DNA from 4 places in the Streptomyces sp. NPDC104307 genome. Region 2 is predicted to be linked to each of the others. Evidence: riboswitches for the same ligand, from Rfam matches in the RefSeq annotation. Region 2 holds a riboswitch; each other region holds the start of a gene.
The links. Region 2 has a riboswitch for cyclic di-AMP ahead of ACZ601_RS26660 (transglycosylase family protein). Riboswitches for the same ligand answer to the same signal wherever they lie in the genome.
Positions count from the first base shown of each region.

Region 1: it holds a riboswitch for cyclic di-AMP, as region 2 does, so the genes downstream of both, ACZ601_RS16875 (LysM peptidoglycan-binding domain-containing protein) here and ACZ601_RS26660 (transglycosylase family protein) in region 2, are expected to answer to the same signal.
Region 3: it holds a riboswitch for cyclic di-AMP, as region 2 does, so the genes downstream of both, ACZ601_RS21015 (M23 family metallopeptidase) here and ACZ601_RS26660 (transglycosylase family protein) in region 2, are expected to answer to the same signal.
Region 4: it holds a riboswitch for cyclic di-AMP, as region 2 does, so the genes downstream of both, ACZ601_RS03090 (M23 family metallopeptidase) here and ACZ601_RS26660 (transglycosylase family protein) in region 2, are expected to answer to the same signal.

Region 1 is NZ_JBVJMU010000005.1:392,556-397,827, forward strand. Features, by position in the region: partial or broken gene ACZ601_RS16860 (epoxide hydrolase family protein) at 1-419, shown strand, start outside; gene ACZ601_RS16865 (nitrobindin family protein) at 629-1,186, shown strand; gene ACZ601_RS16870 (alpha/beta fold hydrolase) at 1,244-2,059, opposite strand; cyclic di-AMP (ydaO/yuaA leader) riboswitch at 2,512-2,700, shown strand; gene ACZ601_RS16875 (LysM peptidoglycan-binding domain-containing protein) at 2,704-3,618, shown strand; gene ACZ601_RS16880 (NAD(P)H-dependent amine dehydrogenase family protein) at 3,793-4,872, shown strand; gene ACZ601_RS16885 (carboxymuconolactone decarboxylase family protein) at 4,869-5,272, shown strand, end outside.
Region 2 is NZ_JBVJMU010000012.1:97,069-102,340, forward strand. Features, by position in the region: gene ACZ601_RS26650 (FtsB family cell division protein) at 1-316, opposite strand, end outside; gene eno (phosphopyruvate hydratase) at 415-1,695, opposite strand; gene ACZ601_RS26660 (transglycosylase family protein) at 2,016-2,762, opposite strand; cyclic di-AMP (ydaO/yuaA leader) riboswitch at 2,767-2,938, opposite strand; gene ACZ601_RS26665 (transglycosylase family protein) at 3,273-4,262, opposite strand; partial or broken gene ACZ601_RS26670 (cytochrome P450) at 4,369-4,647, opposite strand; gene ACZ601_RS26675 (cytochrome P450 family protein) at 4,694-5,272, shown strand, end outside.
Region 3 is NZ_JBVJMU010000007.1:348,563-353,834, forward strand. Features, by position in the region: gene ACZ601_RS21000 (hypothetical protein) at 20-448, opposite strand; tRNA gene ACZ601_RS21005 (tRNA-Met) at 722-795, shown strand; gene ACZ601_RS21010 (PP2C family protein-serine/threonine phosphatase) at 977-2,140, shown strand; cyclic di-AMP (ydaO/yuaA leader) riboswitch at 2,498-2,651, shown strand; gene ACZ601_RS21015 (M23 family metallopeptidase) at 2,663-3,886, shown strand; gene ACZ601_RS21020 (aldo/keto reductase) at 4,225-5,169, shown strand; gene ACZ601_RS21025 (PrsW family intramembrane metalloprotease) at 5,166-5,272, opposite strand, start outside.
Region 4 is NZ_JBVJMU010000001.1:762,169-767,440, forward strand. Features, by position in the region: gene ACZ601_RS03085 (SGNH/GDSL hydrolase family protein) at 23-868, opposite strand; gene ACZ601_RS03090 (M23 family metallopeptidase) at 1,064-2,017, opposite strand; cyclic di-AMP (ydaO/yuaA leader) riboswitch at 2,021-2,181, opposite strand; gene ACZ601_RS03095 (tyrosine-protein phosphatase) at 2,622-3,434, shown strand; gene ACZ601_RS03100 (DUF6126 family protein) at 3,462-3,638, opposite strand; gene ACZ601_RS03105 (helix-turn-helix domain-containing protein) at 3,682-4,299, opposite strand; gene ACZ601_RS03110 (aspartate aminotransferase family protein) at 4,367-5,272, opposite strand, start outside.

The DNA.
Region 1 (5,272 bases), on a different contig from region 2:
CGATTCACCGGTCGGGCTTCTTGCCTGGATCCTCGACAAGTTCGCGGAATGGTCGGATACCGAGGACAGCCCGTTCGAGAAGATTTCCATCGACCGCGTTCTTGACGACGTCACCCTGTACTGGCTGACGCGGACCGGCGCCTCTGCGGCCCGTATCTACTACGAAAGCCACAACTCGCTCGACCCCGGACTTCGGGTCGACGTCCCGTCAGCACTCACCATGTATCCCCGCGACGTAGAGAAATGCCCGCGCCCCTGGGCGCAGGAGCCCGCGCCCCTGGGCGCAGGAGCGGTACCGGAAGATCGTCCGATGGGCGGAGCCGGAAAGCGGGGGACATTTCCCGTCGCTGGAGGTTCCCGGGTATTTCGTCCAGGATCTGCGAGAGGGCCTCGCGGCAGTGCTGGCGGCACACCGGTGAACGCGGCTAAGGGCTGTCCCGCCAGGAATTGCGGGACAGCCCTCAGGTGCCGGGGCTCGATCACCGCCTGATGCGGCTGAGGGTGTTCGCCCGGCAGCTTGCCGGACTTCCGTGAGAGGCGTGAACCGCGAGCCCCGTATGGACCAAAAGGGAGAGCCCTTAGGCTGCCAACCGTCCCCGTCACCGTCCCCGATCCAGGAGCGCGCACGATGTTCGACCCCGCCCAGCAGCACCCGTACCCCGACGCGTTCCAGCCGGACGCAGCGCCTGCCCCGCACGCTCTGCTCGCACCGCTGAGCGGGTTCCTGGGCACCTGGGCCGGGCGGGGCAGTGGTGAGTACCCGACGCTCGCCGAGGAGTTCCGGTACGCGCAGCAGGTGACCTTCAGTCATGACGGGCGGCCCTTCCTCCATTACGAGGCGCGCGCCTGGCTGCTCGACGCGGACGGCGCCCCGTTGCGGCCGTCCGCACGGGAGAGCGGCTGGTGGCGGATGCAGGCGGACGGGCGGGTGGAGGCGCTGATCACTCAGCCCACCGGTGTCGCGGAGATCCTGACGGGCCGTGCGGCCGACGGCGTGGCCGACCTCGCCACCCATCAGGTCGCGCTCGCCCCCACGGCCAAGGAGGTCAGCGCCACCCGCCGTCGCTACACCCTGACGGATGACGGCACGCTCGAATTTGTCCACGACCTCGCGGCGGTCGGCCAGCCGCTCCAGCACCACCTCGCGGCGCGGCTCCGGCGCGAGGGCGGCAGCAGGCCGCACTGATCCGCTCGCCGTGACGGGTCGCCGGCCGTCGTCCCGTCCGTCCGACGGCGCCCCCGCTCATACCCCGGACAGCACGTCCTGCAGCCGGGCCGCGAACGCCCGCGGGTGCGTGGTGTTGCCGTTGTGCCCGCCGGGGAACGGGACGGCCTCCCGGCCGACCAGTCCGGCGAGGCGTTGTGCGCACTGGCCGACGAAGACGGATGGCGCCGTGGTGCTGCCGCTCGCGGGCACGATGCGTACGGGAGTCGCCCGCAGCGCTTCCCGGTCGAGCTCGGCTTCGATGACCGCGGTGAAGTCGCGCTCGATGAAGAAGCCGAAGTTGGCCGCACGGTACGGGGTGAGCGGCATCGGGGTGAGCCCCGGTTCGGTCTCCTGGCACGCCGGGTCGATGCCGAGGACCCGGGCGATCTCGGGGAAGGCCGCTTCCAGACCGCCGTCACGGTGGACATCCTGAAGGTGCGCCAGCTCGGCGGCGTGCCGCTCGCGCTGTCCGGTGGGCAGCAGGGACGGCGTGACCGGGTCGTGTGCCACGAGCACCCCGAGCTGCTCGGGGTGGGCGAGCGCCAGGTGCAGCCCGATGGCGGCGCCCATGCTGCACCCGAGCATCAGGGCGGGCTCATCGGTCAGTTCGGCCAGCAGCCGGTGCACGTCGTCGGCGTGCCGCGCCATGGTGACGCGCTGTCCGGGATCGTCGATCGTGCTGCGGGAGAGGCCCCGGCGGTCGTAGGTGACCACGGTCCAGCGGTCCACGAGCCGGTCGACCAGGTCGGTGCTGCGGTCGGCGTCGCCCTCACCGCTCTGGGAGACGAGCAGCAGGGGACCGGAGCCGCGGGTTTCGTAGTGGAGCGTGGCGCCATCGGTGTCGAGGAACATCAGGATCTCCCGGTCTCAGTGGTGGGCGGCGCCATGAGCGCCGGCCGATACCTCACACCGTAGTGCATCTATTTAGATGCATTGATGAAGATGCATTGGCGGCGCGTGTCGGGTCGCGGGCGTCGTGGCCGCCCAGTGGGAGGGCTTGATGAAATGTCCCGATTGGGTGGTTAGTCGCATACGCCACTAATAATCCACTGAAGCGCTTTTTTTCATAGCCCAAAAGTTATGAATATTGAGCAAATCGCCCTTTTCGGGCTCAGTGGTCAGCATCACCTTCCCGGCCCGGGACGCGGTGCGTCCGGCCTCGGTTCCCTGTTGTGCCAAGAAAGTTGACTTCCCCCGAGAGGTCTGATGCTGGGCATTTCCTTTAATTGATCTTGCGAATCAATTGGGATCAAGAATTCCGGGCTTGTTTCGTCCGGCGTTTTTCGCTTACGGTCACCGTCAATCCGGATGGAACGCCGAATCCTGCCGCCGTCCGGGAACCCGACCCACTCACCTACGGCAGGAGCGGGGGACCCAGGTTTACTGCCGGTCCGGAACCCGGAGCGGCTAGGGGTTAAGTCGACATCACGTGCGGCCGGACATCTCCAGTCCGAACCCGACAGCTCACCTCGCAGGCGGCGGAGAGGAAATACGCCATGCCCATCACGGGTAAGTACCGTCGTTTCAAGTCCACCACCCTGACCCGCGGCTTCATCGCCGTGAGCACGGGCGGAGTCGTTCTCGCGCTCCCCCTGATCGGGGCCGGATCGGCTTCTGCCGCACCGGCGCACCCCGCCGTCGCAGAAAAGTCGGCGTCCTCGACCCCCTTTGCTGCCAAGGGAATTGCGGCCCACCAGGCGGAGTCCACCGTCTATTCCGTGGTCTCCGGCGATTCGCTTTCCAAGATCGCCCGTGGGCATTCCCTCAGTGGTGGCTGGGAGCGGCTCTACCAGGACAACCGGAGTGCGGTCGGTGAAAACCCCGACCTGATTCACCCGGGCCTCAAGCTGACCATCGGCGCCAAGTCCGCCGCCGTAGCGCCGAAGGCGGCTCCCTCCGCCGAGTCGAAGGAAAAGCCCGCCACCGAGGAAAAGCCCGCGTCCGACGCCGCGCAGTCGTCCGACCGGTCCGAGGGGTCCGACCGCGCCGACCGCTCCGAGCGGACGGCCGCGCCGGTCGCGGAGAAGACCACCGAGACCACCGCCACCGAGACCTCGGCCACCGCTCCCGCGCAGGCCGCGACGGCGTACACCGACGACCTCGACGGCTGGATCAAGGAGTCGCTCGCCGTGATGGCCCAGAACGGCATCCCGGGCAGCTACGACGGCATCTACCGCAACGTGATCCGCGAGTCCTCCGGTAACCCGCAGATCGTGAACAACTGGGACTCGAACGCCGTCGCCGGCACGCCCTCCAAGGGTCTCCTCCAGGTGATCCAGCCCACCTTCGACGCCTACCACGTGGCCGGTACGTCGACGGACATCCTCGACCCGGTCGCCAACATCACCGCCGCGTGCAACTACGCCGCGGCCACCTACGGCTCCATCGACAACGTCTTCGGCGCCTACTGACATACCCGGCTCCGCCTTCGGGAGGAACCGGGCGCAGGGGTGGGAAGGAGCCATGCGGCTCCTTCCCACCCCTTTCGCGTGCCGTGCGGCCCCTGCGGACCCGCTCGGGCCGCCTCGCAACCGGGTGCGCGATGGCACTATGAACCTTTCATCCCGCGCGCTACCCTCCGCCGCATGATTTCCACGGTGGTCTGGGGAACCGGCAATGTCGGCCGCGCGGCCATCCGCGCCGTCGAGGCCCATCCGGCCCTGAATCTGGCGCACGTGCTTGTTCACGATCCGGGCAAGGTGGGCCGCGACGCGGGCGACCTCGCCGGGACCGGCCGCGATCTGGGCGTCGCGGCGACCGACGACATCGACGCGGTGCTGGCCACCGCTCCCGGCGCGGTGGTGTACGCGGCCTCCGGGGACATCCGCCCCGACGAGGCGCTCGCCGACATCACCAGGGCGGTCCGGACCGGGGCGGTGGTCGTCACCCCCGCCCTGTACGCCCTCTACGACCAGCGGAGCGCCCCACCCGAGCTGCGTGACCCGGTCCTGGCCGCTGTCGCGGACGGCGGCGGCTCACTGTTCGTCTCCGGCGTCGACCCGGGCTGGGGCAACGACGTGCTGCCCCTGATGATCAGCGGACTCGGCAGCACGGTCGACGCGATCCGCTGCCAGGAGATCTTCGACTACTCCACCTACGACCAGCCCGACGCGGTCCGGGACCTGATCGGCATGGGCCACGCCATGGAGTACGAGCCGCTGATGCTCGCGGCCTCCGTCCCGACGATGGTGTGGGGCGGCCAGCTGCGGCTGATGGCCAGGGCCCTGGGCGTGGAGCTCGACGACATCCGCGAGACGATGGCCCGGCGGCCACTGGAGACGACGGTCACCACCCGGACCATGGGCGAGTTCGCGGCGGGCACCCAGGGCGCGGTGCGGTTCGAGGTGCAGGGCATCGTCGAGGGTGAGCCCCGCATCGTCATCGAGCACATCACCCGCATCCACCCCTCCTGCGCCCCGGACTGGCCGTCGCCGCCCGACGGCGCCGGCGCCCACCGCGTGATCATCGAGGGCCGCCCGCGGATCGAGGTCACCGTCGAGGCCACCGACGAGGACGAGAACCGCTCGGCGGGCGGCAACGCCACCGCGGTCGGCCGGCTGGTGAACGCCATCGACTGGCTGGTGGACGCGGAACCCGGACTCTACGACGCACTCGACGTCCCCCTGCGCCCCGCAGCCGGCAGACTCGGAAGGAAACAGCCATGATCATCGACATCCCCGAGGGCCAGGAGCCGATCGGATACGTGTGGGGCGACATGGTCCCCGGCATCGGGATGGCCGCCGCGAACTTCTCCCTGTCGGTGTACCAGCACACGACGCTCGGCCTGCGGGAGTTCGAGGCCGCCCGGCTGCGGATCGCCCAGATCAACGGGTGCCTGTTCTGCCTGGACTGGCGCACCGAACGGGACGGCGAGAAGGTCGAGGAGGAGTTCGCAGACGCGGTGAACGAGTGGCGCACCGCCGGAGCGTTCGACGACCGGACCCGGCTGGCCGCCGAGTACGCCGAGCGGTACACCCTGGACCATCACGGTCTGGACGAGGAGTTCTGGGCCCGGATGACCGCGCACTACAGCCAGCGCGAGATCGTCGAGCTGAGCATGAGCAT
Region 2 (5,272 bases):
CCAGCCGCTTGATGTACGCGTCGTCCTGGAGGCGCGCCTTCTCGTCGCGCAGCTCCTCCGTGCGCGCCTCGGCCTCCTGCGCGAGCCGCTCCTGGTCCGCGATCTCGTCGCGCTGCGACACGTACTGCCGCATCGGGTACGCGAGGGCGACGACCAGGGAGCAGACGACCAGGGCCAGGAAGGCCGCCCGGCCGGTGAGTCGGGAGCGGCGGGCCTGGCGCTTGCTCTGGGACCGGTAGACGCGGGCTGCGGTCTGCTCACCGAGCAGCCTCAGCCGGGTCGCGGTGGAGAACCGGTCCCGGTCCTTCGCGGCCATGTCTCCGCCTCCCCATTACGCACGTCCGTCCCCGCACACGGTACGGGACCGAGTGCAGGGACGGACGGAGGCCGGGTCGCTGGACCCGGTCGGGCTTGTCAGCCCTTGAACCGCGGGAACGCCGAACGGCCCGCGTACACCGCGGCGTCGTCGAGGATCTCCTCGATGCGCAGCAGCTGGTTGTACTTGGCGACGCGGTCCGAGCGGGCCGGGGCGCCGGTCTTGATCTGGCCGCAGTTCACGGCGACCGCGAGGTCGGCGATGGTGACGTCCTCGGTCTCGCCGGAGCGGTGGGACATCATGCACTTGAAGCCGTTGCGCTGGGCCAGCTCGACGGCGTCCAGGGTCTCGGTCAGCGAACCGATCTGGTTGACCTTGACGAGCAGGGCGTTGGCGGAGCCCTCCTCGATGCCGCGGGCCAGGCGCTCCGGGTTGGTGACGAAGAGGTCGTCGCCGACGATCTGCACCTTGGCGCCGATCTTCTCGGTGATGACGTTCCAGCCGGCCCAGTCGTCCTCGTACAGCGGGTCCTCGATGGAGACCAGCGGGTACGCGTCGACGAGCTCCTCGTAGTACTCGGTCATCTCGGCGGCCGAGCGGGACTTGCCCTCGAACTCGTACGTGCCGTCCTTGTAGAACTCGGACGCGGCGACGTCGAGCGCGAGCGCGATGTCCTTGCCGGGGGCGTAACCGGCTTCCTTGATGGCCTCGACGATGAGGTCGAGCGCGGCGCGGTTGGACTCCAGGTTCGGCGCGAAGCCGCCCTCGTCACCGAGACCGGTGGACAGGCCCTTGGTCTTCAGGACCTTCTTCAGCGTGTGGTAGACCTCGGCGCCCCAGCGCAGGGCCTCGGAGAAGGACTCCGCGCCGATCGGGGCGATCATGAACTCCTGGATGTCCACGTTGGAGTCGGCGTGCGACCCACCGTTGAGGATGTTCATCATCGGGACGGGCAGCAGGTGCGCGTTCGGGCCACCGAGGTAGCGGAACAGCGGCAGGTCCGAGGCCTCGGACGCGGCGTGGGCGACGGCGAGCGAGACGCCGAGGATGGCGTTGGCGCCGAGCGAGCCCTTGTTCTCCGTGGCGTCCAGGTCGAACATGGCCTGGTCGATCAGCCGCTGCTCGGTCGCGTCGTAGCCGACGAGCTCCGGGCCGATCTGCTCGATCACGGCGAGGACCGCCTTCTCGACGCCCTTTCCGTGGTAGCGGTTGGGGTCACCGTCGCGAAGCTCAATGGCCTCGAAGGCACCGGTGGAGGCTCCGGACGGAACGGCAGCACGGCCCGTGCTGCCGTCGTCGAGGCCAACCTCGACCTCGACCGTGGGGTTGCCCCGGGAGTCGAGGATTTCCCGGGCTACGACGACGTCGATGGACGGCACGAGGCATCTCCTTCTGGGATATGACGCTGTTTGTGCAGGGTCGCTTTGGCCTTGCGACAAGAGCCTAACCGGCCCGGCCGTCTCAGTCGGCCGCCCGCCCGTCCCCTGGGACGAAATAGGACCCAAGAGCAGTCATAGCGGGACGGAAGACCAGAAATTTACTGGCCGGTAACTACAACAGTTGAACAGTCGGTACGCGATCGCGCGAGCCGCGCCACGCGCCACCGGGCCACCGGACCGGCGACCGACAGACCCCGGCCCGGCACGCGTGGGGGGAAGACGCGAACCGGGCCAGGGAGATCGGCGAGGAGAGTGCCGGACTACTTCACCAGGTGGAGCTGCTGACCCGGGAAGATCATGTCGGCGTCCTGGACGATGTCCTTGTTCAGCTTGAACAGCTGCTGCCAGCCGCCCTTGACGTGGCGGTCGGCCGCGATCTTGCTCAGCGAGTCGCCGGTGACGACCTTGTACTCACCGTCACCCTTCTTGACCTTCTCGCCGGTCGGGGTGGTAACGGTCTTCTTCTGGCCGGCCTCGGGGGCGGTCGAGCGGTCCGAGCGGTTGGTGGCCGGGGCCTCGGTGCGCTCGGCCTTCTTCGGCTCGGCCTGCTGCTTGGGAGCGGACTCCTGCTTGGGAGCGGCCTCCGCCTTGGGGGCGCTGGAGCCGGTGTCGACGCCCGGGTCGACACCGTCGTTGCTCAGGTTGCCGGCACCGGCGCAGGACCAGGCGCCCGGTCCCTGCATGTCGAGGAGCTTCTCGGCGACCGCGATCTGCTGGGCCTTGCTGGCCAGGTCGGCGCGGGCCGCGTACTGCGTACCGCCGGCGGCGGCCCAGCTGGACTGCGAGAACTGCAGACCGCCGTAGTAGCCGTTGCCGGTGTTGATGGACCAGTTGCCGCCGGACTCGCACTGGGCGACCGCGTCCCACGTGGAGACGGAGGCGGCGGAGGCGCCGGTGGCACCCATCAGGGGCACGGCGATGGCGGCACCGGTCACACCGGCGAGCGTGGCGATACGGACGGCCTTGGACGGGCGGCGGTGCTTGTTGCCCTTGCTGTTGAGCAGCATCGAGACTTCTCCTCACCGACGCCTGCGAGGTGAGCTGTCGGGTTCGGGCCAAGTGAGTTGCCCGGTCGCACGTCCTAGCGCACGACTTCACCCCAAGCCGGTCCTGATGCGTCCTGCGACGATCGGGCCCGGCACTTACCTGGGTCCCCCGCTCCTGCCTACGGCGCTTTACGCGTCTGTTCCCTTCGACCGACGGCAGGATTCGGCGTGACGATCGACGGGGCCCGCGGTGCGAGCGGTTCTGACCGTAAACACACCGAACCCCTACATTCAAAGAAGGACATACCGGATAAACAGCTCTTCCGAGCATCGGATTAACACCTGTTTGCGCAGGTCGGAACGGATGCGGGGGGACCTCCCGGACAAGGCGCGCCAGTTCACACGAAGAGACCCATGTCTCACTTAGTCAAAAGTGGGACATAGGCCTCTTAAGTACCCCAGGTGCGAGGTGTCTTCAGCTGTTGATCAGACCGTTTCCACGGTCGCCGCCAGGACGGCCCTGACTGGGTCTCAGCCCGCCTTCACGCCGAGGTCGAGGTCGAGGTGCTGACCGGGCAGGATGAGGTCCGGGTCGGAGCCGACGGTCGCCTTGTTGGCCTCGTACAGCCCGGTCCAGCCGCCGGGCAGCTCCTGCGCGTCCGCGATGGCCCAGAGGTTGTCGCCGGGCCGGACGGTGTACGTGCCGTCGGCGGCCGGCGCGCCCGTGCCGCGTCCGTCCGCATCCCCGCGCGAGGCGTGCCGCCCCGCGTCCCGGCCGTCACCGGCCCGCTCCGGAGCCGGCGCGCCGCGATGCTTGCCGCCCGCCTCAGCGGCCGGGGAGGACCCGTCCGGGGTGCCGGAGGGGTCACCCGCGCCGGAGGAGCCGGACGCCGGGGGCGTGGCGCCCGGGGAGGACGAGGCGTCCGCCTCGCGGTCCTTGCGGTCCTTGCCTGCCGGCTCTGACGTGGCGTCGTCCGATGGGGCCTTCGTGGCATCCCCGGCCGCGTCGTCCGCCGGGTCCGCGCTCTCTGACGGATCGGCAGTCGCGGACGGGTCCGCACTCTCGGCCGGGTCCGCGCTCTGCGTCGGGTCCGCGGACGGGGTGGCGGCCGGATCGACGCCCGGGTCGACACCCGGCAGGGAGCCGTCCGGGGTGAGGCCGGAGATGACGGCGCAACTGGGCCACGCCTTCGGCCCCTGATCGCCCAGCACCTTCTCCGCCACGGCGATCTGCTGCGAGCGGCTGGCGAGGTCCGCGCGCGGGGCGTACGCCTCACCGCCGTAGGACTTCCAGACCTCCTGCGAGAACTGCAGGCCGCCGTAGAAGCCGTTACCGAGGTCGGCGCTCCACATCCCACCGCTCTCGCACTCCGCGACCCGGTCCCAGGTCGACGCGTCGGCGGCGTGCGCGCCGGCCGCGCCGAGCAGCGGGATGGCGATGGCCGAGCCGGTCACGCCTGCGGCGACGATGATCGCGGGTGCCTGACGAGGGCGACGGTGTCTGCCGTTCGCGGAGCCCATGGGAATGCCTTCCGTGTGACTGACAAGGTGACTGGTGAGTCGAACGGTGAACCTAGCGGGACTCGAACGTGTGTCACAAGTCGATGCAGCGGAGATCACGCCGAAGTCACAGAGTTGACAGAGTGTCACCTTCCTTGCCGGTGGCCCCGGGGGTGAACTCGACCGGAAGCGTCCGCAGTCCGCGCATGATGAGCCCGCCGCGCCAGCGCAAATCGGCAGCTTCCCCCGCAAGTCGCAGATCCGGAAGGCGTTTCAGCAACGTGGCGAGCGCGGCCTGCCCCTCCAGCCGGGCGAGCGGTGCTCCCAGGCAGTAATGGATGCCGTGCCCGTAGCCGAGGTGCTGGTTGTCACGCCGCGAGAGGTCCAGCGTGTCGGGAGCGCGGAACGAGGACGGAGGCGGCTCGCCGGCAGGCGCCCGATACCGTCGTCATGTGAACCACATCCCGTCGCCCGAGCTCTTCACCTGGGAGTTCGCCACCGACCCCTACCCCGCCTACGCCTGGCTGAGAGACCACAGCCCCGTACACCGGACGACATTGCCCAGCGGCGTCGAGGCGTGGCTCATCACCCGGTACGCGGACGCACGTCAGGCCCTCGCCGACAGCCGCCTGTCGAAGAACCCGGCGCACCACGCGGAGGACGCCCGGGGGAAGAGCAAGACCGGCATCCCCGGCGAGCGCAGCGCCAACCTCATGACGCATCTGCTGAACATCGACCCGCCCGACCACACCCGGCTGCGCCGGCTGGTGTCCAAGGCCTTCACGCCCCGGACGATCGCCACATTCGGGCCCCGTGTGCAGGAGCTGGCGGATCGGCTCATCGACGATTTCGCGGAGAAGGGGGAGGCCGACCTGATCCATGACTTCGCCTTCCCGCTCCCCATCTACGCCATTTGCGATCTGCTCGGCGTACCGGAGGAGGACCAGGACGACTTCCGAGACTGGGCAGGCATGATGATCCGGCACGGCGGCGGCCCGCGGGGCGGGGTCGCACGGTCCGTGAAGAAGATC
Region 3 (5,272 bases), on a different contig from region 2:
TGCCGAGTGACGTGGCGGGCTACTTCTCCGGTACGGAGGCGGAGATGGCGGCCGGTGCGGGTGCGGGTGCCGGTGCGGGTGCGTCGGCCGCGTGAGTTGACTCGACCGGCTCGGCGGGCGCGGCGGCCGCTGACGTCGAGAGCACGGCGGCCGTCGCCGTCGCCGCCTCCGCGCGTGCTGCCGAGGAGACCTTGCGGTGGTGCGCGAGTATTCCGATGAAACCTGCGAGGAACCCGCTGACCAGGCCGGATACCGCGTGGTTGACCGCGTTGACGGATTCGCTGTCCGGCACTCCGATGATCGCGTAGTTGACTCCCGCGCTCATCACCGCTCCGATCACTCCGCCGATCACGCCGCTGATGACGGCCCCGCGCAGCGGTGTCGCCGGAGTGGCCGCAGGGGTGGAATCGGAGGCAGAGGCAGAGGCGGAAGCGAGCGGTGCGGTCATCGGCGGAGGCCCTCCAGACAGGCTGCGATGAGAGACCGGGAGCAGCTTGCGGGCACGGTGAAACGCGCGCTCCGGGGTCTGCTCGCACGGGCAGCCCACCGGTCCGGGGGGATGCAGCAGATACCTTGCGGCAGAACACGGGTCCCCCGCAACACCTTCTCGATTTCGCCACGTTGAGGTTCCCGGCGCGGTCGGCGAAGAACCGGGTCGGGCGGCGGGAAGCGCGGGGTGGTCATGAGTGCGTCGAACATGCCGTAGAGTTGTGTTTACCGACGCGGGGTGGAGCAGCTCGGTAGCTCGCTGGGCTCATAACCCAGAGGTCGCAGGTTCAAATCCTGTCCCCGCTACTGAAGAATCAGGCCCGGCACGCATAGCGCGTGCCGGGCCTGATTCGTTTCCGTACGTGCCGCGCCGCGCGCGTCATCCCATTGGCCGTCGAGCGCTGGCCCCGCGACCGTGTTCCGGGAAGTCTGGGGGTGGTGCGCGGTACCGTCCGCGGCCCTGAGCGCACCGGGCAGGAGAGCAAAGGTGGGGAAGCGGGAGCAGCGGCGGGGGAGGCGCACCTATGAGGTCCGCAACCGCCGGCTCGTCCGGGCACTGCCCGGGGTCATGCTCATCGGCGGGTTGCTGTTCGACTTCTTCACTCCGCCCGCCTTCACCGCCGTTCCACTGTTCGCCGCGGCCCCGCTGATCGCCGCGCCGTTCTTCTCGCGGGCCGGCACGATCCGGATCGGGGCCGGTGCGCTGCTGTGCGTGGCCGCGCTGCGGCTGTACAGCGGAACGCTGATCCGGGTCGTGCCGTTCATCGAGCTGCTCACCGTCCTCACCGTCTCGGTCCTCGCGGTCTACATCAACGGGGTCGTCCGGCGCGGCAACGAGCAGCTGGCCTCCGCCCGGGTCATCGCGGCGACCGCCATGCGCGCGGTGCTGCCGACGCCGTCCGACCGGATCGGCGGGCTGTACGTGGCCGCGCGGTACGAGGCGGCGCAGGCGGACGAGTTCGTCGGCGGTGACCTGTTCTCGGTCACGGACACCCCGTACGGGGTGCGGCTGGTCGTCGGGGACGTGCGCGGCAAGGGGCTGGACGCGGTGGAGGCGGTGGCGGTGATCATCGGGGCGTTCCGGGAGGCGGCCGAGCAGGAGCGGTCACTGGAGGGGGTGGCCCAGCGGCTGGAGCGCGCGCTGGCCCGGGAGTCGAGCAGGCGCGGCGGGCTCGACGCGGTGGAGGGGTTCGTCACCGCCGCGCTGGCGGAGATCCCACAGGGCTCCAGCCGGGTGCGCGTGGTCAACCGCGGCCACCCCGAACCGCTGCTGCTGCACTCGGACGGGGCGCTGGAGCAGCTGCGGCCCTCGCTGCCCGCGCTGCCCCTGGGGATGGACCTGGGCGTGTGGCCGGACCGCTCCGACGAGTGGGAGCTGCCCGCCGGGTCGACGCTGCTCCTCTATACGGACGGCCTCTCCGAGGCACGCGACGCCGACGGGGTCTTCTATGACCCCGCCGAGCGGCTGCGCGGACGGATCTTCCCGGGGCCGGAGGAGCTGCTGTCGGCGCTGACCGATGACGTACGGCTGCACACCGGCGGGGTGACGACCGATGACATGGCCCTGCTCGCGGTCGCGCGCCCGACCGAGGGGCAGCCGGACCGGCGCACGACCGTGAAGATCGTGGGACTGGGCGGCGGAGCCGGGTGAAGGTGAGTGCGGCCCGGTGAAGCCGAGTGTGGCCCGGTGAAGCCCGGTGAACCTGGACGGAGCTGGGTGAAGGTGAGGGGGCGGACGGGGGGAGTGTGGATGGATGTGGGGAGCGGGGGGCGGCCGATGCCACCGTGCGTAACCGTAAGGAATCCCTCCGCATAACGTTTGACGCAACGTCAGAAAACGGCTAACGGTTGAGGGGCGATCAACTCGCCCGATTCCAACCGGTTGTGTCCCGTAAAGTCCAGGCCAAGGATCGGAACGATCAGTTGGAACGGCTTGGAATCGGGCCCGTGTGTCTATTAACGTTCGATAACGCAGCGCGGTTGTCCCAGCCGCCGTCAGTGGCGGCACCGTGCGCGAGCGCCGAATTCCGCAAGGGAACCGGGGAACCACCTACATGGGGTGAATCGGGCATCTCTGTCTCGTTGAGAGGCGGAGGGACCCGTAGGAGACCTTCCTGCTCCGAACCCGTCAGCTAACCCGGTAGGCGAGAAGGAAGGAAAGGAGCGCGCCCCAGTGGCGTCCAACAAGCCTGCCCCCGAAGCCCCCTACCGGTTCGCCCCCGAACACGGAAACGACTTCGGAACCGGGCCCGGTGCCGCTTACGGCGCCACCCACGGAACCGATCACGGCGCGATCCGCGGAACCGCTTACGGAACCGATCACGGGGCCGACTACGGAACCGCTTACGGGACCGATCGGGGCAGCGAGTTCGGGACCGAGTTCGGCAACGGCCTCCGCGCCGGCGAGGACGGCTCCGACCGGGCGTGGGAGGAATGGAACCCCACGGAGGAGTCCATCCGCCCCGTGCGCGGCAAGCACCGCGTCGCCAAGCAGCGCAATGGGCTCGCCCGTAGCTCCACCGTTCTCGGCGTCGGCGTCATCGCGGCCGTCGGCGCGGGTGGCATGGCCTCCGCCCAGAGCAAGCCGCCCGTGTCTATCTCTCTTCCCGACGCCATCTCGGACAAACTTCCCGAGGCCAAGTCCCTGCCCGGCGTCGGCGCGTTGTTCTCGGGTGAGTCCGAGGCGGAGAAGACCGAGGTCGCGACCGCCGCCGCCCCGCTGACGACGGCCGGCATCACCACCACAGAGGCCGAGCAGGGGACGACGGACGCCGGCGAGGCGCTCCGCGCCCGCATCCTCCAGCAGGCCGAGCAGCAGCAGGACTCCGCCGACGCCGAGGCCAAGGCGGCCGAGGAGAAGGCCGCGGCGGAGAAGGCCGCCGCAGAGGCGAAGAAGCAGCAGGACGCCGCTGAGGCCAAGGTCGCCGCCGCGAAGAAGAAGGCCGCGGAAGAGGCGAAGAAGAAGGCGGAAGCGGTGCGGCTCGCCAAGCTCGCCGCCAGCTACGCCATCCCCACCTCCTCGTACACGATCACCTCGACCTTCGGCGAGGCCGGTTCGATGTGGTCCTCCGGCTACCACACGGGCCTCGACTTCGCGGCGCCGACCGGTACCCCGATCAAGGCCATCCACAGCGGCACCATCAAGTCCGCCGGCTGGTCCGGCGCGTACGGCTACCGCACGGTCCTGGAGCTTGAGGACGGTACGGAGCTGTGGTTCTGCCACCAGTCCTCGATCGGCGTCAGCGTCGGCCAGCAGGTCACCACCGGGGACACCATCGGACGCGTGGGCGCGACCGGCAACGTGACCGGCCCGCACCTGCACCTTGAGGTCCACACCCCGGACGGCACCGGCATCGACCCGATGCCGTGGCTGCGCGCCCGTGGCCTGACGGTCTGAGTCCACCGAAGTCCACGTCCACCGAACCCCGGCAGTCCTGACGCTCACCCCCCGACGTCAGGGCTGCCGGTCTTCGCCTGTTCCGGTCTGTTCCGCCGGACCGGGCCGTGGCGTACGGGTGTAGGGCCTGTCCGGCGGATCATGGCCGGGGGCGCGGCGTCTGGCACGGCACCTCGCCGCGTTGCCGAAACGCCCCAATAGCTCCGCTATCGAGACGCTCCGGCGCCTTGCGATGCACCGCACCAGACGCCGCGCCCTATCCGACCCTGACCCGCCGGACAGGCCCTAGCTGTAGTCGCCATGGAATAGCGCGTGCGGTGCGGTGGGTTGTTCCATCCATGACTTCTCTCCGCACACTCGGTTCCTCCGACCTCCAGGTCTCCACGCTCTCCCTCGGCGGCAACGTCTTCGGCTGGACCGCCGACGAGGCGCAGTCCTTCGCCGTTCTCGACGCGTACACGGCGGGCGGCGGCAACTTCGTCGACACGGCCGACGCGTACTCCTCCTGGATCCCCGGCAACGTGGGCGGCGAGTCGGAGACCCTCATCGGCAAGTGGTTCGCCGCGCGGGGCAACCGGTCCGACGTCGTCCTGGCCACCAAGGTCGGCTCCCACCCCGAGTACAAGGGGCTCGCCGCCGCCACCATCAAGGCCGGGGCGGAGGAGTCGCTGCGCCGGCTCGGCACGGACTACATCGACCTCTACTACACGCACCACGACGACGAGACCGTCCCCGTCGAGGAGATCATCACCGCCCTCGACCAGTTGGTGAAGGAGGGCAAGGTCCGCGAGATCGCCGCCTCCAACATCAGCCCAGCACGGCTCCGCGCCTCGCTGGACTTCTCCGAGCGCGAGGGCCTGGCCCGTTACGTCGCGCTCCAGCCGCACTACAACCTCGTCTCGCGCGACACCTACGAGGGCGAGCTCCAGGACCTGAGCGCAGAGGCCGGGATCGCCGCCGTCCCGTACTTCGCCCTCGCCTCCGGGTTCCTGACCGGCAAGTACCGCGCGGGTACGACCGTGGACAGTGCCCGCGCCGGTGGCGCCGCCCAGCACCTGGAGACGGAGCGCGGCCAGAAGGTCCTCACCGCGCTCGACGCGATCGCGCGGGAGCGGGACGCCGAGATCGCCACGGTGGCACTGGCCTGGCTGGCCTCCCGGCCGACCGTGGTCTCACCGATCGCCTCCGCCCGTACGGTCGAACAGCTTCCCGCGCTGCTGGCCGTCGACGATCTGCGGCTGACGGACCAGGAGCAGACCGCCCTCACCGAGGCGTCCGCCTAGGACGAGGACTGCGGCCCGCCGCCGTACTGCTGCTGCTGCCCGTACGGCTGCTGCCCGTACGGCTGTTGCCCGTACTGCTCTTGTCCGTAAGGCTGTTGTCCGT
Region 4 (5,272 bases), on a different contig from region 2:
CCCGGCCGGGAGCCGGCCGGTCTCAGAGCGGCAGCAGGTCCGGCCGCTTCGCCGCCACGTGGTCCCCCGACGACTCGCCGCGCAGTCGGCGCCCGATCCACGGCACCAGGTACTCGCGGGCCCAGTGGATGTCGTCGCGCCGGACCTCCAGCGTTCCCCGGTGCACCTGCGGCGGCCACTCCTGGTCCGGGTCGGCCGGCACGTCGAGGCCGAGGACCTGTGCGGCGCGCAGCGCGACGCGGGTGTGCCCCTCGGGTGACAGGTGCAGCCGGTCGCCGTCCCAGGCGCGCCGGTCCTGCACGGAGCGCAGCGACCACAGGTCGAGCACCGGGCAGTCGTAGCGGTCCGCGATGGACCGCACATGGGCGGTGTAGGTGGCGATCTTGCCGCGCAGATGGCGGAGCACCGGAACGCCTCGGGTGTCGAAGCCGGTGGTGACCATGACGGTGCCGACCGACTGGGTCAGCTCGGCGACCGCGCGCTCGAAGCGCTCGGCCACGTCGTCGGGGTCGGTGCCCGGCCGGATGATGTCGTTGCCCCCCGCGCAGAAGCTCACCAGGTCGGGGGCGAGTTCCTTGGCGCGCGGTACCTGCTCCTCGACTATCTGGTCGAGGAGGCGTCCTCGTACGGCGAGATTGGCGTACCGGAAGTGTCCGTGCGCGGCGGCCGTGCCGCCCTGCGCCGTCGCCGGTTCGGGGAGCTGGTCCGCGAGGATGACCGCGAACCGGTCGGCCCAGCCGACGAATGTCCCGGCCGGGCCCGGGTCACCGACTCCCTCGGTGAAACTGTCGCCAATCGCCGCGTACGACTCGATGGCGCCCTGTCGGTTGATGACGCCCTGTCGGATGATTCTCGAATCGTCTGCCACAAGGGCATATCCTGCACCGTCGATTGTGACCTACGCGACCGTATTACGGGGTTGACGGGTGGTGAGATAGACCACCCGGTCAGTTTTTGGTAAAGGGGGAATAAGGACGGTCACCGCAATACAGAGGGACGGTGCGCCGCCGCGCACCGTCCCTCTGTATTGCTCCGGTCCGTCACCGGACCGTTGCTGCGTGGATCAGACGTTGATCCCGTGCGACGCCAGGTAGGCGATCGGGTCGATGTCCGAGCCGTACGCCGGGCCGGTGCGGACCTCGAAGTGGAGGTGCGGGCCGGTGGCGTTGCCGGTGGCGCCGGAGAGGCCGACCTGCTGGCCCGCGGTCACGGTCTGGCCCGCCGAGACGGAGAGCGAGGACATGTGGCCGTACTGGGAGTAGTGGCCGTCGGCGTGCTTGATGACGACCTCGTTGCCGTACGCGCCGCCCCAGCCCGCGGTGACGACGGTGCCGGAGGTGATCGCCTTGACGCTGGTGCCGCTGGCGACGGGGAAGTCGATGCCGGTGTGGCTGCCACTGGACCAGCTGGCGCCGGAGGCGCGGTAGGCGGTGGTGTGGTTACCGGGGACCGGGTGGACGTAGCCGGAGGCGCTGCCCTGGTCCGACGACGCGGTGTTGGACGCCTGGGTGTCGGAGGAGGACGTGGTGCCGGAGGACGCGGGGGCCTTCGACTCGGTCTTGGCCGGGGCCTTCGAGGGGGCCTTCGACGGAGTGGTGTCACCCGTGGAGGTGTGCGAACCGGTGGCCGGGGCGTGACCCCAGGCCTTGCCGCCGAGGGTCAGCTTCATGCCCGGGAAGATCAGGCTCGGGTTGTCGCCGACGACCTTGCGGTTGTCCTGGTACAGCTTCTCCCAGCCGCCCTTGACCTTGTGCTCGGCGGCGATCTTCGACAGGTAGTCGCCGGAGACCACGGAGTACGTCTTGGTGCCGGACTGCTTGTCCGCGACCGGCTTGGCCGGGGTGGCGTGCGTGGCGGCGGCCGACTTCGCGGTGGCGGGAGCGGCCTGCTCCGCGGCGTTGGCACCGGTGGCGCCGAGCAGCGGAAGCGCGATGACGGCTCCGCCGGCGCTCGCGACGACGACGCCGCGGGCGATGGTGCTGGACTTGGGACGGCGGTGCTTACCCGGGATGGGCATGAAGAATTTCCTCTCCGGCGCCTACGAGGTGAGCTGTCGGGTTCGGGCTGGAGATGCCCGGCCGCGCCTGGCGCGACTTCACCCCGAGCCGGCCGGATCACTCCGGTCGGCGGCTTACCTGGGTCCCCCGCTCCTGCCACACGGTGAGTGGGTGCGGAATTCCGGACGGCGGCAGGATTAGGCGTTCCATCCGGATTGACATGGAACGTAAGCGAGCCGGGACGGCGGAAACAAGCCACGGGTTCCGCGCCGGATTCCGCACCGGAAATTCGACGCGGAATTCCGGTCACACTCCGTGGATTATGGATCTTGGCATTCCGCTTGACGTACGGAATACCCGACCGGCGTACCGCCACACACCGTCACGGATATGATCCCGCTCACGAGAGGGTGACCATCTCCCGCATAAGCAGGGCATGTTCGACTAAAAGCCTTAATACGGACATGTCACTCACATCGTCCGCACCGGCGCCCCGCGGAGGGCCGGGACAAGAGGGAGAACCGAGGCTGCCGCCGGGGTGATTGTCCGAGTATCCGATGTCGTATCGTCACGGGAGTGGACCCGTCGGCGACACGCGTCGGCGGCACAGCCCCAGGAGTGACCGTGACGCAGCAGTTGCCGCAGACCCCGTCGACGGAACCCGAGCTGGCGGGGGTCCGTAACTTCCGCGACGTGGGTGGACTGCCGGCCTCGGACGGCCGCCGGGTGCGGTACGGGCGGCTCTACCGCAGCGGTCACCTCGCGGGCGCCACGCCCGAGGACGCGGCGTTCCTCGGCGGCCTCGGGCTGCACACCGTCTTCGACTTCCGCAACGCCGCCGACCTCAAGCTGGACGGACCGGACGTCGAGCTGCCCGGCGTACGCAATGTGAACATCCCGCTCACCGACCCGGCGGACGGCACCGAGTTCTGGCGGATGGTGCGCGACGGCAACATGGACGAGCTGCACGGAATCCTCGGCGGCGGCAAGGGGACCGACCGCATGGTCGCCTCCTACCGCTCGATCATCCTGGACCGCACCGCCGAGCACAGCCAGGTGCTGCACGCCCTGGCCGAGGACAGCGTCCCGGCCCTGATGCACTGCGCGGCGGGCAAGGACCGGGCCGGGCTCTCGATCGCGATCTCGCTGCTCGCGGTGGGCGTCGGGCGCGAGACGATCGAGGCCGACTACCTCAAGTCCAACGACACCCACCGCCGCTACCGGGTGCGCCGCAGCGACACCTCCGCAGCCGGGATGTCGCCCGAGGTGATGGAGCTCCTCAGCCCGCTCTTCGGCGCCCACAGCGAATACCTCGCGGCGGCCTTCGCCACGATCGACGAGACCTGGGGCGACACGGACCGCTACCTCTCCGAGGGGCTGAAGGTCACGCCCGAGACCCGGGAGCGGCTGCGCGAGCGGCTCCTCGAAGACTCCTGACGGACCCCGGGGAGGGGATGCCGCCGGCTACTGGTTGTGCATCCCCACCGCGAACAGCAGGTAGAGGAAGCCCGCGATGACGTGCCCGGCCACCAGATAGGCGAACAGCCTGATGACGAGCCCGCGCGGCATCGTGCGCTCCTGGGAGTCGGACTCCTTGTGCCTGGCCGGGGTCAGCGGGTCGTAGTTCTCTGAATCGGACATGACGGTCCTCTCTGGTGACCGGACGGGCCGGCGGGACGGCGTCTCAGCGACGGTGGATCCCGCTGCCGAGACACAGCTCGGCGGCGGGGCTCTGCAGCAGGGTGTGAACGAAGAGCAGTTCGGCGCCCTCGCGGTCCGGCGCCGCGATCCGGTGCGGGGTGAGCGAGTCGAAGTGCGCGCTGTCGCCGGGGCCGAGGTCGTGCACGGTGTCCCCGAGGGTCACCCGGAGGTTTCCGGCCAGGACATAGAGCCATTCCTCGCCGGGGTGGACGCGCACCAGGTCACCCTGCGCGCCGTACGGCACCCGGACGCGCAGCGCCTGCATGGCCCGGCCGGGCCCACCGGCCTGCTGGTACATCCAGCCGTCCGCCTCCGCCCCCTCGAACTTCCGGGCGCGGACGATCGCGTCACGTTCCGGCGGGATCTCGCCGAGCAGCTCGGAGACCGTCGTACCGTAGATCCTGGCGAGTCCGAGCAGCATCGGCAGCGAGGGCTGACGGCGGCCCGTTTCGAGCCGGGACAGATGGGCGGGCGAGAGCCCGGCGCGCTGGGCGGCGGTCTCCAGGGTGAGCCCGCGGCCGCGGCGCAGGTCGCGCAGTCGAGGCGCTACACCGGGCAGCTCGTCGGCCACGTCGGCCGCCCCTGCTTCTGGGGGATTCATATGTCCATTGGGCCAGGATCTTTCCTGGGAGGCAAATTTCTTGCCTCCCAGGCAAAAACCCCGCTGATCAGCGGTTGGCCACGGCCTGCTTCACCAGGGTCCGGCCGAAGTCCCACATCAGCCCGCCGTTGTGCGCGTCGTCCATCACCGCTGTGAACGCGGCCACAAACCGCTCCACGTCCGCCTCGTCGATGACGAGCGGCGGAATCAGCTTGATCACTTCGAGGTGGTCGCCGGAGACCTGGGTGAGAATCCGGTGCTTCTGGAGCAGCGGAACGACGACCATCTGCGCGAAGAGCCCCTTCCGGGCCGCCTGGAGCATCGTCCAGCGGCTGCGCAGCTTCAGCGAGGACGGCCGGCCGAACTCGATGCCGATCATCAGCCCGCGTCCCCGCACCTCGTGCAGCAGCTCGTATCGGTCGACCAGCGCGGCCAGCCGTTCGCGCAGCAGATCACCGGTGCGGCGCGCGTTGGCCACGGTCTCTTCGTCCTCCATCACCGCGAGGACCGCGAGCCCGGCGGCCATGGCCTGGGCATTGGAGCCGAAGCTGGCCGAGTGGACCAGCACCCGGTCCATCGAGGAGTAGACCTTCTTGAAGATCCAGTCCTTGCCGAGCGTGGCGCCGACCGGCACATAGCCGCCGGAGAGCGCCTTGGCGACGCAGACCAGATCCGGCTCCACGCCCTCCTCGTGCTGGTACGCGTAGAAGTCGCCGGTCCGGCCCAGACCGGTCTGCACCTCGTCCGCGATGAGCAGCGCCTTGTGCTTGTGGAGCAGTTCCTGGGCGGCGCGCAGGAAGCCGGGCGGCGAGGCGTGCACGCCCTTGCCCTGGATCGGCTCGACGACCAGGCCTGCCACGTCTCCGCGCTTCAGCTCGCGCCGCAGAGCCTCCAGGTCCCCGAGCTCGATGGCGGTGTCGGGCAGCAGGGGCGCGAAGCCGTCCCGGAAACCGTCCTCGCCGTTGACCGAGAG